One region of the Priestia sp. P5_B4 genome, then DNA from elsewhere that is predicted to be linked to it. Evidence: predicted binding sites of a transcription regulator. Region 1 holds the regulator's gene; each other region holds the start of a gene.

Region 1 (4,290 bases):
CTCACCTACATCCTTATGCAGTTTTCAGGAGTTGTTGGTATACCGCTGTTAAAATTAACAGGAATGTTTGATCAATATCCAGTTCGAACAGCGAATGTCATGCTTTTGACTTATTGGACCATCATTAGCTTTATCCTTGGTTTACTTATTGTCTTACTGCTGCTGCGCCGTGATATGTCCATGCGTATAGAACATGCGGGAACAACGGTAACTGTGGTCTGGTCAGTCCTTGGGGTGTTCCTGGCTATGGCTGGTCAAGCTGTAGCAGGTATGATTGAGCACGCTCTTGGCATTACCCAAGTATCTGAAAACACACAAAATATTGTTAATCTTGTTAAAGCAACGCCGTTCCTCATTGTCGTTACGTCTGTTATTGGACCAATTCTAGAAGAGATTATTTTTCGAAAGATTATTTTCGGCTCTCTTCACAAACGATATAATTTCTTTGTCTCTGCATTTATTAGTTCCCTTATTTTCGCTGCCGTACACTGGGATTTTAAACATTTGCTCGTGTATACAGCCATGGGATTTGTATTTGCATTCCTTTATGCAAGAACAAAACTAATTATTGTACCCATTATTGCTCACGTGTTGATGAATACAATCGTTATTTTATCTCAAACTATTTTTGCAGATAAAATTATAGAAATGCAAAAGCAAGCAGAACAAATGAAGTTTATTTTTGGAGGCATGTTTTTATGAAGAATATCCCTTTAACACGAGGGTTTATTTATATTATTATGGGGGTTTTATTCACCTACCTGGCTATTCAAAATGCTCAGGAAACCGTGTGGAATTTCCCCACGATCTTATTTGCACTCGTAGCCGCGTTCGATTTCAGATTTGCGGTGCGCATTTTTATCTTGCACTATAAAATTAAAAAGTTGCAGCAGCAATATAAAAATCAAGATGATTCATCTAAATAAAAAAACCACTGAAACAGTGGTTTTTTTACATACTAACATCTTCTCTTTCTTGCTCTGCCCTTGCCTTTAACACTTTGCGATACGAAATGCGGGAAATAATGATGCTGATTTCATACAAAATTAAGAGCGGCACTGTCACCATCATGTGCGAGAGCAATTCTGGTGGTGTAATAAGTGCGGCAATAACTAGCAGTACGAAATAGGCATACTTTCGAATTTGAGATAAAAACATAGGCGTGATAATTCCTAATCGCGTCAAAAACATGACGACAACAGGAAGCTGAAACAACAGGCCAAAAGGCAGTGTGAGCTGCATTAAAAAAGAAAAGTATTCATTAATGCCAATCACTTGGTTTACATTCAGCTCATCAGAAACGCGCGTCATAAAATCGACGACAAATGGAAACAACACAAAATAAGAAAAAGAGACACCGCCGATAAAGAGAAAAATGGAAACAGGAATATATCCAAGCGTTACCTTACGCTCTTTTTCATATAAACCAGGACTAATAAATGCCCAAAGTTGATACAGTGCAACAGGAGCTGCAAGTACACAGCCGATAATAACAGCAAACTGCATATAAATCTTAACTGGATCTGTTAGCCTAAATGCATTCATCGTTAAATTTTTTGCCTCATCAGCATGCTGTAAATAGACAATAACCTTATCCGCTATAAAAAAGCCGCCAATTGTGGCAATGACAAAGAAAAATAAAACAATTAAAATGCGCTTTCGCAACTCTCCTATATGATCATATATTGACATTTCTTGTTCGGTCATACTATGATCACCCTTTTACTCTTTGTCATCTACTTGACGCTGTTTATCTTTTTCACGATCTTCTGAGGCACCGCTAGCGGCATGCTTAAACTCTCTAAGCGTTTGCCCGACTGATCTTCCTAGCTCCGGTAACCGTTTCGGTCCAAAAATAAGCAGTGCTACAATCGCAATAATAATCCAACTACCTGCTCCAATCCCCATATTCCCACTCTCCTTATTAATTTAGACTTAAGGAAATCGTAACACAGTCCATCTTATTCAACAGGATAATTTTTCAAAAAGTAGACAAGCGACTGTAATTCTACAGCCAGATCAATATGATGCAGTCGAATCTCATCCGGTACGTTTAAGCGTGCAGGAGTGAAGTTTAGAATCCCTTTAATTCCGCAACTCACTAAACGATCGGTAATTTGCTGAGCCACAGTGGCAGGAACGGTTAAAATCGCKACTGAGATATCATCACTCATATAATCTTCCAATTGGTCAAGGTGATAAACCGGCACGTCGCCTACTTTTGTACCGACTTTATCTTCTATCACATCAAAAGCGCACTCAATTTTGGTGTTATTATTTTTAATAAAATTATAATTTAAAAAGGCCGTTCCCAGATTCCCTACGCCAATCAGTGCTACTTTCGTTACTTCATCTTGGTCTAACGTTTTACGGAAAAATGTAAGTAAATAATTCACATTGTAGCCGTATCCCTTTTTCCCTAATGCTCCAAAGTAAGAAAAATCCCGGCGAATAGTAGCAGAATCAACTTTCACTGCCTCACTTAACTCCGCTGACGAAACACGCTGTTTACCAGAAGCATGCAAGTTTTTTAAAAAACGATAATAAAGCGGCAATCGTTTAGCCGTTGCTTGTGGTATTTTTAATTGTTCAGTGTTCACGTTGTACCCCCTCAGTTCATGTATGTCATTACTAACATTTTCAAGTCATATTGCATTACCTTTCACAAAGCCTCAACCGCCTTGAGGTAGCGCTTCCAATTCTCTCTCTTTTCTCTTGTTTTATATATACTCCACTTCACACCCCGACGCCTTTTGTCTATCCAGGAATACTTAAAGTCGGTAGCTAGAACGAAGCAATTAGCCCTTCAAAGGATCCGTTTGTTAGTCATGACGGATTTTCTACATCCATCATATATAAGTTCAGAGATGCACTTATCTCTTATTTTAACATAGTATCCTGTATAAAATGTGCAGGTAAAATCATTTTATTTCATGAATCAAAACATTCGCTTCATCATTTGTTCTTGTCCCTCTACAAATTACAAACGCTTGTAGGAAGAACTTGTAGTTGAAAATATGTTAAAATACACTATGGATATACTACTAGAGGTGAAAAAATGATTATTCTACAATTGAACGGTATTACAAAATACTATGGGGCAGAACCCATTTTATCGAATATAAAGTTAGAAGTACAATCAAAAGACCGCATTGCCCTAGTGGGACGAAACGGTGCAGGTAAATCAACTTTATTAAAAATTATTGCTGAGCAGCTTTCTTATGACAGCGGAGAAATTATTAAACCTAAAGGTGTTTCCATTGATTATATGGGACAAGATACAGTTCTTGAGTCAACACTCTCCATATGGGAAGAAATGATGACAGTCTTTGCTCCGTTAAAGAAGATGGAAAAAGAATTACGTACGCTTGAAACGAAGATGGGCGATCCAGACATTTTTAATGATTCAGTTCAATACGAAAAACTAACCAAAGAGTACGATCAGCTTCAAGTAACTTTCAAAGATTTAGGCGGCTATCAATATGAAGCGGATACACGATCTATTCTTCACGGTTTCCGTTTCTCAAACTTTGACTATAGCACCCCTATTTCCTCCTTGAGCGGTGGACAAAAAACGCGCTTGGCTCTTGCAAAACTGCTTTTAACAAAGCCAGACTTGCTTATTCTGGATGAGCCTACCAACCACTTAGATATTGAAACTTTAGCATGGCTGGAACAGTTTCTGCAAGGGTATGAAGGAGCTATTTTAATTGTTTCACACGATCGTTACTTCCTTGATAAGGTCGTAAATCAAGTGTATGAAGTCACACAAAAAACAACGGTCAAGTACACGGGCAACTACTCTAAATACCTTGTACAAAAAGCAGAGCGATATGAAAAAGAGTTGCGTCAGTACGAAAAGCAGCAAGATGYAGTCGCAAAACTGAATGATTTTATTCAACGAAACATCGCCCGCGCATCGACTACAAAACGTGCGCAAAGCAGACGTAAGCAGCTCGATCGAATGGAGTTAATAAATCGACCTAACGAAGGCGAAAAATCAGCTAGTTTTTCGTTTGAAATTGAGCGTCAAAGCGGAAATGAAGTCTTAAATCTCGAAAACGTGTCCATCGGATATGATGAAAACAAATATGTTGTCCAAGACGCAAACCTTCGGATTAAAAAAGGTGAAAGCCTTGCGTTGGTTGGTCCTAATGGAGTTGGGAAATCTACGTTATTAAAAGGTATTGTGGATAAACTAAGCTTCAAGACTGGAACCATTTCTTTTGGCTCAAACGTAATGGTTGGTTATTACGACCAAGAGCAAGCTAATTTAACGTCTAATAAAAC
Region 2 (4,290 bases), on a different contig from region 1:
AAGTGTAGAAGACTGTCCTGAATAATTTGAAATAAAAGCAAAAGCAATGACCATCATAATAGTAATAATAGGTCTTGATAATTCTTTTACGGTTTCTAAAAGAGTGGTCCATGCCACTTTTGGCGATACGTTAAGCAAGAAAACTGAAAGGATACAAGCAATAAGAATTGCTGTACCTGTTGCTGCAAATACGTCTATTTTTAAGATAGCAGCGTAAGGCGTAGGATCTTTTACTAAAGGCGCTGCTTTAATTACGTGATTGTGTAAAAATGGGACGTTAATAAGCAGGTTCATATGTTCAAGCATTTTTTTGACAAAAGAAATGCTCCAAGCCGTAACGAGTATCGTTAATAGAATAAAAGGAGACCAAGCCTTTAAAATCTGTTTTGGTGACAGGCTGAAGCTTTTAGCTGCTGCCGGGCTTGTTCGTTTAATATAAAAAGCAAGAGCAAGTAAACTCACAATAGAAGATGTGATATTTGGAAGTTCAGGGCCGATGTATGTAACAGTTAAATACTGTGTCAGTGCATAGGAAACGGCTGTGATGCTCGTTGCTTTCCATACGTCTTTTAATCCTTTTATCCCATCCATAATAAAGACAAGTAAAAAAGGGATAAGAAAAGAAATAATCGGAAGCTGCGTGCCAAGAAAATGAGCAATTTCTTTTGGATCTATGCCAGATACTTGTCCTGCGACAATAACAGGAATCCCCATGGCGCCAAACGCTCCTGAAGCTGTATTAGCAATTAAACATAGCGCCGCTGCTTTTAATGGTTTGAACCCAAGTCCAACTAGAAGCGCTGCTGTAATGGCAATTGGAGCTCCAAATCCCGCTGCCCCTTCTAAAAAAGCATTAAAGGAAAAAGCAACAAGCAGCATTTGCAAGCGGGGGTCATCCGTTATTGAAATAATAGATTGTCTGATGGTAGTAAACTGTCCGCTTTTGACAGTTAGCTTGTATAAGAACACCGCTCCGATAATAATATAGCTGATGGGCCAAAGTGCATACAGAAACCCATAGCCTGTGGCTCCTAAGATCATTGAGGCAGGCATATCATAAAAATAAATAGCAATAATCATAGAAAGAAGCACCGTAATACCAGCAGCAATATGTCCTTTTAATTTCAAAAGAGTTAAAGCAATAAAGAAAAAGATAATGGGGATGAGTGCAATTAGTGCAGAAAGCCAAATATTATCTAACGGATTATATACCTGAGTCCACGTCATATTCATACACCTCTACTACATATTTAAAACAAGGGAGCGGGGGAGTCCCCCGCAAAAATCTTTAGATGTTACACAAAAGCTCTGTCGCGAGTTTGCTTAAGTATGCTAGCAGAGTGCTCGAGCTGCTGCTGTTCGTGAGGGGTTAAATTCAATTCAATAATTTGACGCACGCCGTTTTTATTAATGATAGCTGGTACGCCGATATACACATCAGAAATACCATATTGTCCTTCTAATAAAGCAGATACTGTTAAAATAGAATTTTCATCATCTAAAATAGCCTTGGTAATGCGTACAAGTCCCATTGCAATTCCGTAATAAGTCGCTCCTTTTCGATTAATAATATGGTAAGCCGCATCGCGGGTTTGTTCGAATAGATGCTGCATATCCGGTTCTTTTTCAATAGCGGCAGTATTGATAAAATGTTCGAGCTTCACACCGCCAATTTGCGCGTGGCTCCAAACAGGAAATTCCGTATCTCCATGTTCCCCCATAATATAAGCGTGGACGTTGCGAGAATCTACTTCGAAATAGTCGCTTAACAAGTAGCGGAAGCGAGCTGTGTCAAGAATCGTTCCTGAACCAATTACCCGTTCGTTTGGTAATCCTGATACTTTTTGTGTAACGTGTGCGAGAATATCAACTGGATTTGTTGCCACTAAAATGATGCCGTCAAATCCGCTGTTCATAATATCTTTTACAATGCATTCAAAAATTTTAACGTTTTTTTCAACTAGATCTAAGCGTGTTTCCCCTGGAGCTTGATTAGCGCCCGCTGTAATAACTACTAAATCAGCGTCAGCACAGTCTTTATAATCTCCAGCCCAGATTTTCATCGGTGTGGCAAATGGCATTCCATGATTGATATCACGTGCTTCACCTTCTGCTTTTTCTTTGTTCATATCGATTAACACTAATTCATTGGCAATACCTTGATTCACCATTGAAAAAGCGTAGCTTGAGCCAACAAAACCAGTTCCGATAACAGCAACTTTTCGTGTTTTTGGTGTGAATTGTGTTTTCATTTGTATCATCCTTTGAATTTTATTTTGTGATGTTTTTCACAATGTTAGTGTAACAAGAATAAATTGCTTCAGCTGTGATAAAAATCACACCCTTTAAAAAATAGTAAACAATTTTACAGGGCGATTTTAAAAAATGTCCTTCTACATGAAGTGCCACATTTAGAAAGATCTTAAACGTTTAAAGTGTTGAGTAAAGGCAACTTGTTTTGCAGAAAGCTAAAGAGTTTAACATTCTCTATTTGTATGTTAGCAGCCAATAATGTTTCTATAGACCCACACGAAATCCATTTGTTACACTAAGTTTGCTTATTTTGAATAAAGGAGTGGAAGGGATGGAGAACTACTATGAGCAAGCCCAAAAAGGCGCTTGGGTTAGTATCTTATCATATATCTTTTTATCAACATGTAAACTTATCATTGCGGGTGTCACCGCTTCCTCTGCATTAAAAGCCGACGGTCTTAATAATGTTACAGATATTATTGCATCGATTGCTGTCTTGGTCGGCTTAAAAATCTCTAAAAAACCTCGTGATAATGATCATCCCTATGGACATTCCAGAGCGGAACATATTTCTTCACTTATTGCTTCTTTTATTATGATGGTCATCGGACTAGAAGTATTGGTTGATGCGGGTCAGTCATTATTTATGGACAAATCTGAAGCTCCTAATTTACTGGCTGCTTGGGTAGGTCTTGGAGCGGCTGCTATTATGGGTGGTGTTTACCGATATAATATTAAGCTTGCTAAAAAACTTGATAGCCAGTCTTTATATGCAGTTGCTAAAGATAATTTGTCTGATGCACTTGTGAGTATAGGGGCTGTTGTGGGAATTTTCGGCTCCCAATTCGGCTTGCCATGGCTGGATGTGGTAGCTGCTTTTGCTGTGGGAATTATTATTTGTAAAACAGCCATTGAGATTTTTAAAGAAGCGGCTCATTCCTTAACGGACGGATTTGATGAAGAAAAGTTAGGGCACTACAAAGAAAGCATCGAGCTTGTAGAAGGTGTAAAAGAAGTAGAAGATGTGAAAGCGCGCAAGCTTGGTAATCAAGTCGTGATTGATGTAACTGTTAAAGTAGATCCCCATTTAAATGTTATCAAAAGCCATGAAATTGCCGATCAAATTGAACATATGATGAACGATGAGCATCAAATTAAAGATACGCTTGTTCATATTGAACCTGATGCATACGAAAAGCAAAAATAAGACCAGCACGTTCTTTCGTTATGAAAGGATGCGCTGGTTTTATTTTGCGGGAATTTGAAATAAATCACAAAAACTTCTTCAAAAATGAAAATGAAAAGCCGTTATTAGTAATATAAAGATTTTTGTAGAAGGGTGAGGGAATGAAGAGGTTAAGTGCAAAGCTCGTAGTATTTTTTAGTGTTTTTATAGCTATTTTATTATTAGTTGTTTCAGGGGCTGTTTATCAATTTACCAAAACGCAAATAGAAAAAGATGTAGAAGTTCAGTCTCAAAGTCAAGTGAAAGAGTTAAAAGAAACCATTCATACATACTTAGACATGTATAGTCGTTCTTTGCTGACGTATAGTGAAAACGATGTAATTGTTAATTTTGTTAAGCAGGAAGGAGATCAAACAAACCAAGAGAAAAATCCGTATTTTACATGGAACACAGTTCAAAAAGAGTTTACGCAGTTTAAAGAAAAGTATCCAAACCTAGCACTTGAATACATAGGCACTCAAAATAAAGGAATGTATTCTGTTCCCAAACAAGAGTTTGGTTCAAACTATGATCCGACTTCAAGGGTATGGTACAAACAAGCAGTAGAATCACCTAATGATGTTGTTTATACGGATCCATATGAAGATGCAGCAACAAAAAAGACGGTCGTGACAATTGCAAAGGCTATTTTAGATCCAGATACTAAAAATGTACTGGGCGTTATAGCTACTGATTTAGACTTAGATGCATTAAAAAACATTGTAGGTAAAGCAGAAGTAAATCACGGTGGGTATGCATTTTTATTTGATCAAAATGGCACAGCGCTCGTTCATCCAACAGAAGCTGGGGAA
Region 3 (4,290 bases), on a different contig from region 1:
GTGAAACAACTAAACAAAAAGTGCTAAAAGCAGCAGCTCATTTGGGGTATCAGACGAATCCATTTGCGGCAGCTCTTCGGGCCCAAAAAACAGGGATTATCGGGATATTAATTAGAGATTTAAAAGATCCGTTTCTAATTGAACTATTAAAAAAGGTACAGCAACAAGTCCAAAGTCGAGGGATGGACGTTCTTATTGGACACACGGATTACGAAGAAACAACGGCTGAGCGTCAATTAAATGTTATGATGAACCATTGGTTTGATGGAGTCATTTTATTAGACTATGTAGTTGCTCAGCATCCGTTTGTAGATGTATTAAAACAATATCAAACGCCTTACGTTTCTCTTACAGGAGACGCCTCTTCTGCACTTTGGCCGATTGTACATGTAGATGATGCGGTGGGAATGCAATTAGCTGTTGCTCACTTAACGGACCTTGGTCATAAGAATATAGGGTTCGTTGGAAAAGCTGTAAGCGGAGTCGAGCACCGTCTGTCCCTTTTTTATCAGTATGTACCGTCAGCAAACGCAAAGTTTGTGAAAGAAGATATGAATAACTCAGATGAACTATATCAGTTTATAAATGAGCTAGCTCATCATCCAGAGCCTCCAACTGCGCTTATTTGTGCTACAGATTACATTGCTCTGAAAGTGATACACTGTGCGTGGCAAAACGGGCTTCACGTTCCAGCAGATTTATCTGTTATAGGGTTTGATGATATTACAGAAGCTAGTGAAGCGCATCCTCCACTAACAACTATCCGTCAACCGATGGAAAAAATGGCTGAAAAAGCAGTAAACCTCTTACTTCAACAAATTCAGGATCAGCAAGAAATAGATCAGATACAGTATAAAATGGCACCTTTATTAGTAGAGCGCGAGACCACAAAACGTATGAATTGATAAGGAATGTATATACTATTCCTGAAAGTGTGAGACAAAAAGTCCACACTTTTTTGCATTAACCATTGCGTCCACTTCCCTCTTTCTTATACACTGTATGCTGTAGGGGAAAAAACCAAGCTTTAATATGTTTGGAGCGATTTGATGACACAACAAAAATTAGATAAATATGAAATTATGGACGTTAGCTTACTAGCAGGTAAAATTATGTTAGAAAGCGGAGCAGAAACGTATCGAGTAGAAGACACAATGATGCGGATTGCAGCGTCTTACGGTATAAAAAAATCCCACAGCTATGTGACGCCAACAGGGATTATGTTTTCACTTGAAACGAAAGAACCGACGAAAACGAAGTTAATTCGTATTTCCGAACGAACGACAGATTTAAAAAAAGTAACCATGGTAAATAGCGTCTCAAGAACAATCAGTCAAGGAAACATCTCCTTGGAGGAAGCGTATGAAATGCTACAAGAAATTGAAGCAACAAACGTAGCTTTTCCACTATGGGTTCAACTTGCAGCTGCATCCATTTCTAGCGGATGCTTTTTAATCATGTTTCAAGGTTTATGGACGGACTTTATTCCAGCTATGTTTTCAGGAGGTCTCGGATTTTTAACCGTGGTGTATTTCCACCGTCTTATTCCGATTCGCTTCTTTGCTGAGTTTACCGCTTCGTTAGTTATTGGACTTTTATCAGCTCTTTTAGTCGCTTCAGGACTAGGCACGCAAATCGATAAAATTATTATTGGATCCGTTATGCCACTCGTTCCTGGCTTATCCATTACCAATGCAGTGCGAGATTTAATGGCGGGACATTTACTGTCTGGATTATCAAAAGGAGCAGAAGCGTTTCTGACGGCATTCGCTATCGGTGCAGGTATTGCCATTGTATTTACACTTCTATAGAAGGGAGGCATCATATGCATATCGTAGAGCAGATAATTACAAGTTTTATTGCTTCAGCAGCATTTGGGATCATCTTTAATGTTCCACGTGAATCATTATTAAAAAGTGGCTTTGTCGGAATGATTGGCTGGCTCATTTACTATTTGCTAACGTTCTATGGCGTAGATGAAATTCCAAGCACAGTTGCATCGGCCTTCTTTATTGCTATTATTAGTCAAATTTACGCAAAAATTTATCGAACGCCGATCATTATTTTCACAGTAGCAGGTATTATTCCGCTGGTTCCGGGAGGAACAGCATACGATGCCATGCGTAACTTTGTAGAAAATAACTATAATGAAGCGATTAGTCTTGCAGCAAAAGCCTTTATGATTTCAGGTTCAATTGCCATTGGTATTGTGTTTTCTGAAGTTATCAACCAAATCATTCGTCAGTCTAAATTAAATGCCAAAGCAAAATATCGACCATAGAGAAGCAAGCTCAAATCAGAGCGTGCTTTTTTTATGAAAAAAATAAGGAGATCCTTCACTTTCTTGTCACAAGAAAGTCACGTTTTAGTCTAAAAACGTTCAAAAAATGTACGTGCACAGCTAAAAAAATAGACTATACTATGTAAATAGAAAGGACTATACTATGTAAATAGAAAGAGAGATATTACATATGTATGTGAAACATTGAGCATATCTCTCGGATTATTATGCTCAATGTTTCACAATGTAAGTAAAAGATGCTCAGAAATGAGCAAAGTATCTATGGAAATGATGAATGTTCTTATATATGAAAGGAGAAAGAAGATGGATACAGTTATACTATCACGTATTCAATTTGCATCAACGACGCTGTTTCATTTTATCTTTGTACCGCTATCTATCGGTCTTGTCTTTTTAGTAGCGATCATGGAAACGATGTACGTAGTAAAAAAAGATGAACAGTATAAAAAGATGGCAAAGTTTTGGGGGCACTTATTCCTGATTAACTTTGCTGTCGGAGTCGTAACAGGTATTTTACAAGAATTTCAGTTTGGCATGAACTGGTCAGAGTACTCAAGGTTTGTAGGAGATGTATTCGGTGCGCCGCTTGCTATTGAAGCACTGCTCGCGTTTTTTATGGAGTCCACTTTCCTTGGACTGTGGATTTTCGGGTGGGATCGTTTGCCTAAATGGCTGCACTGTCTATGTATTTGGCTTGTTAGTCTAGGTACTATTTTTTCGGCGTTCTTCATTTTAACGGCTAATTCTTTTATGCAGCATCCGGTTGGAATGGAGCTGAATAATGGCCGTTTAGAAATGAATGACTTCTTTAAATTGTTAACAAACGGTCAGCTGTGGGTTGAATTCCCTCATACCATTTTAGGTTCGTTTGCAACAGGCGCTTTTTTTATCACGGGTGTCAGTGCCATTATGCTCTTGAAGAAAAAACATTTGGCTTTTGCCAAAAAATCATTTCAAGTTGCCATTATTGTAGGGTTAGTTTCAGGTGTGGGAATTGCGTTATCTGGTCATGAACAGGCTGGATACTTAGTTAAAACACAGCCGATGAAAATGGCCGCAAGTGAAGGATTATGGGAAAACAGCGGAAGTCCAGGCGCTTGGACGGTGACAGCAAATATTCACCCCGATGAAAAGAAAAATACGGGGGAAATCAAAATACCTTATTTATTAAGCTTCTTATCATACGGGAAATTTTCAGGTTCTGTTCCTGGGATGAACGAGCTGCAGGAGCAGTACACGGCGAAATATGGAGCAGGAAATTATATTCCACCCGTTCGGACAACATTTTGGAGTTTCCGCATTATGGCTGGTCTAGGTGGCGTATTATGTGCATTAGGGATTTGGGGCACGTACTTGCTTTCTCGTAAAAAACTTCAAGAAAGCAAACTATTTTTGCGTATTATGACGATTGCCATTGCCTTTCCGTTCCTTGGAAGCTCAGCAGGTTGGATTATGACAGAGATTGGCCGTCAGCCTTGGGTTGTATTTGGCTATATGAAAACGGAAGATGCTGTGTCTCCTGGTGTAACAGCAGGTGAATTGCTGTTTTCTATTATCTCGTTTTCATTCTTTTATTTAATTTTAGCTGTGATTATGGTGTTCTTGTTCGTTAAAGAAATTAAAAAAGGTCCAGATCACGATCACGAAGCACATACAAAAGTAGTATCAACTGATCCGTTTACCAAGGAGGGATACAATGTTTTCTCTTAATGAATTCTGGTATTTACTAGTATCCATTCTGTTTGTTGGTTTTATCTTTTTAGAAGGCTTTGATTTTGGGATTGGAATGGTGTCTCGTTTTTTAGGAAGAAACGACTTAGAGCGACGAGCTTTTATTAATACAATCGGTCCTTTTTGGGATGCAAATGAAGTTTGGCTAATTTCAGCAATCGGTGCTATGTTTGCCGCTTTTCCAAACTGGTATGCAACGCTATTAAGCGGGTCATATGTTCTTTTTGTTCTTCTTTTACTTTCGCTTATTGGCCGCG

Evidence for each region. Region 1 encodes Rex, which represses fermentation and respiration genes when NADH is low (regulators of the CRP and FNR family bind a similar motif). Its sites were predicted from a motif close to TTGTGAAATATTTCACAA; they were not measured.
Region 2: the regulator Rex is predicted to act here: its motif matches at 2,277-2,294, upstream of AC1DRF_RS06695 (L-lactate dehydrogenase).
Region 3: the regulator Rex is predicted to act here: its motif matches at 2,509-2,526, upstream of AC1DRF_RS01200 (cytochrome ubiquinol oxidase subunit I).

The regions. Positions count from the first base shown of each region.
Region 1 covers NZ_JBFULJ010000021.1:4,265-8,554, reverse strand. Annotated here, with positions in the region: gene AC1DRF_RS04745 (lysostaphin resistance A-like protein) at 1-702, shown strand, start outside; gene AC1DRF_RS04740 (YdiK family protein) at 699-926, shown strand; gene tatC (twin-arginine translocase subunit TatC) at 952-1,707, opposite strand; gene tatA (twin-arginine translocase TatA/TatE family subunit) at 1,723-1,908, opposite strand; gene AC1DRF_RS04725 (redox-sensing transcriptional repressor Rex) at 1,962-2,600, opposite strand; gene AC1DRF_RS04720 (ABC-F family ATP-binding cassette domain-containing protein) at 3,059-4,290, shown strand, end outside.
Region 2 covers NZ_JBFULJ010000036.1:1,838-6,127, forward strand. Annotated here, with positions in the region: gene AC1DRF_RS06690 (lactate permease LctP family transporter) at 1-1,233, opposite strand, end outside; gene AC1DRF_RS06695 (L-lactate dehydrogenase) at 1,296-2,252, opposite strand; gene AC1DRF_RS06700 (cation diffusion facilitator family transporter) at 2,585-3,460, shown strand; gene AC1DRF_RS06705 (methyl-accepting chemotaxis protein) at 3,601-4,290, shown strand, end outside.
Region 3 covers NZ_JBFULJ010000004.1:15,041-19,330, forward strand. Annotated here, with positions in the region: gene AC1DRF_RS01185 (LacI family DNA-binding transcriptional regulator) at 1-905, shown strand, start outside; gene AC1DRF_RS01190 (threonine/serine exporter family protein) at 1,050-1,811, shown strand; gene AC1DRF_RS01195 (threonine/serine exporter family protein) at 1,826-2,281, shown strand; gene AC1DRF_RS01200 (cytochrome ubiquinol oxidase subunit I) at 2,606-4,012, shown strand; gene cydB (cytochrome d ubiquinol oxidase subunit II) at 3,999-4,290, shown strand, end outside.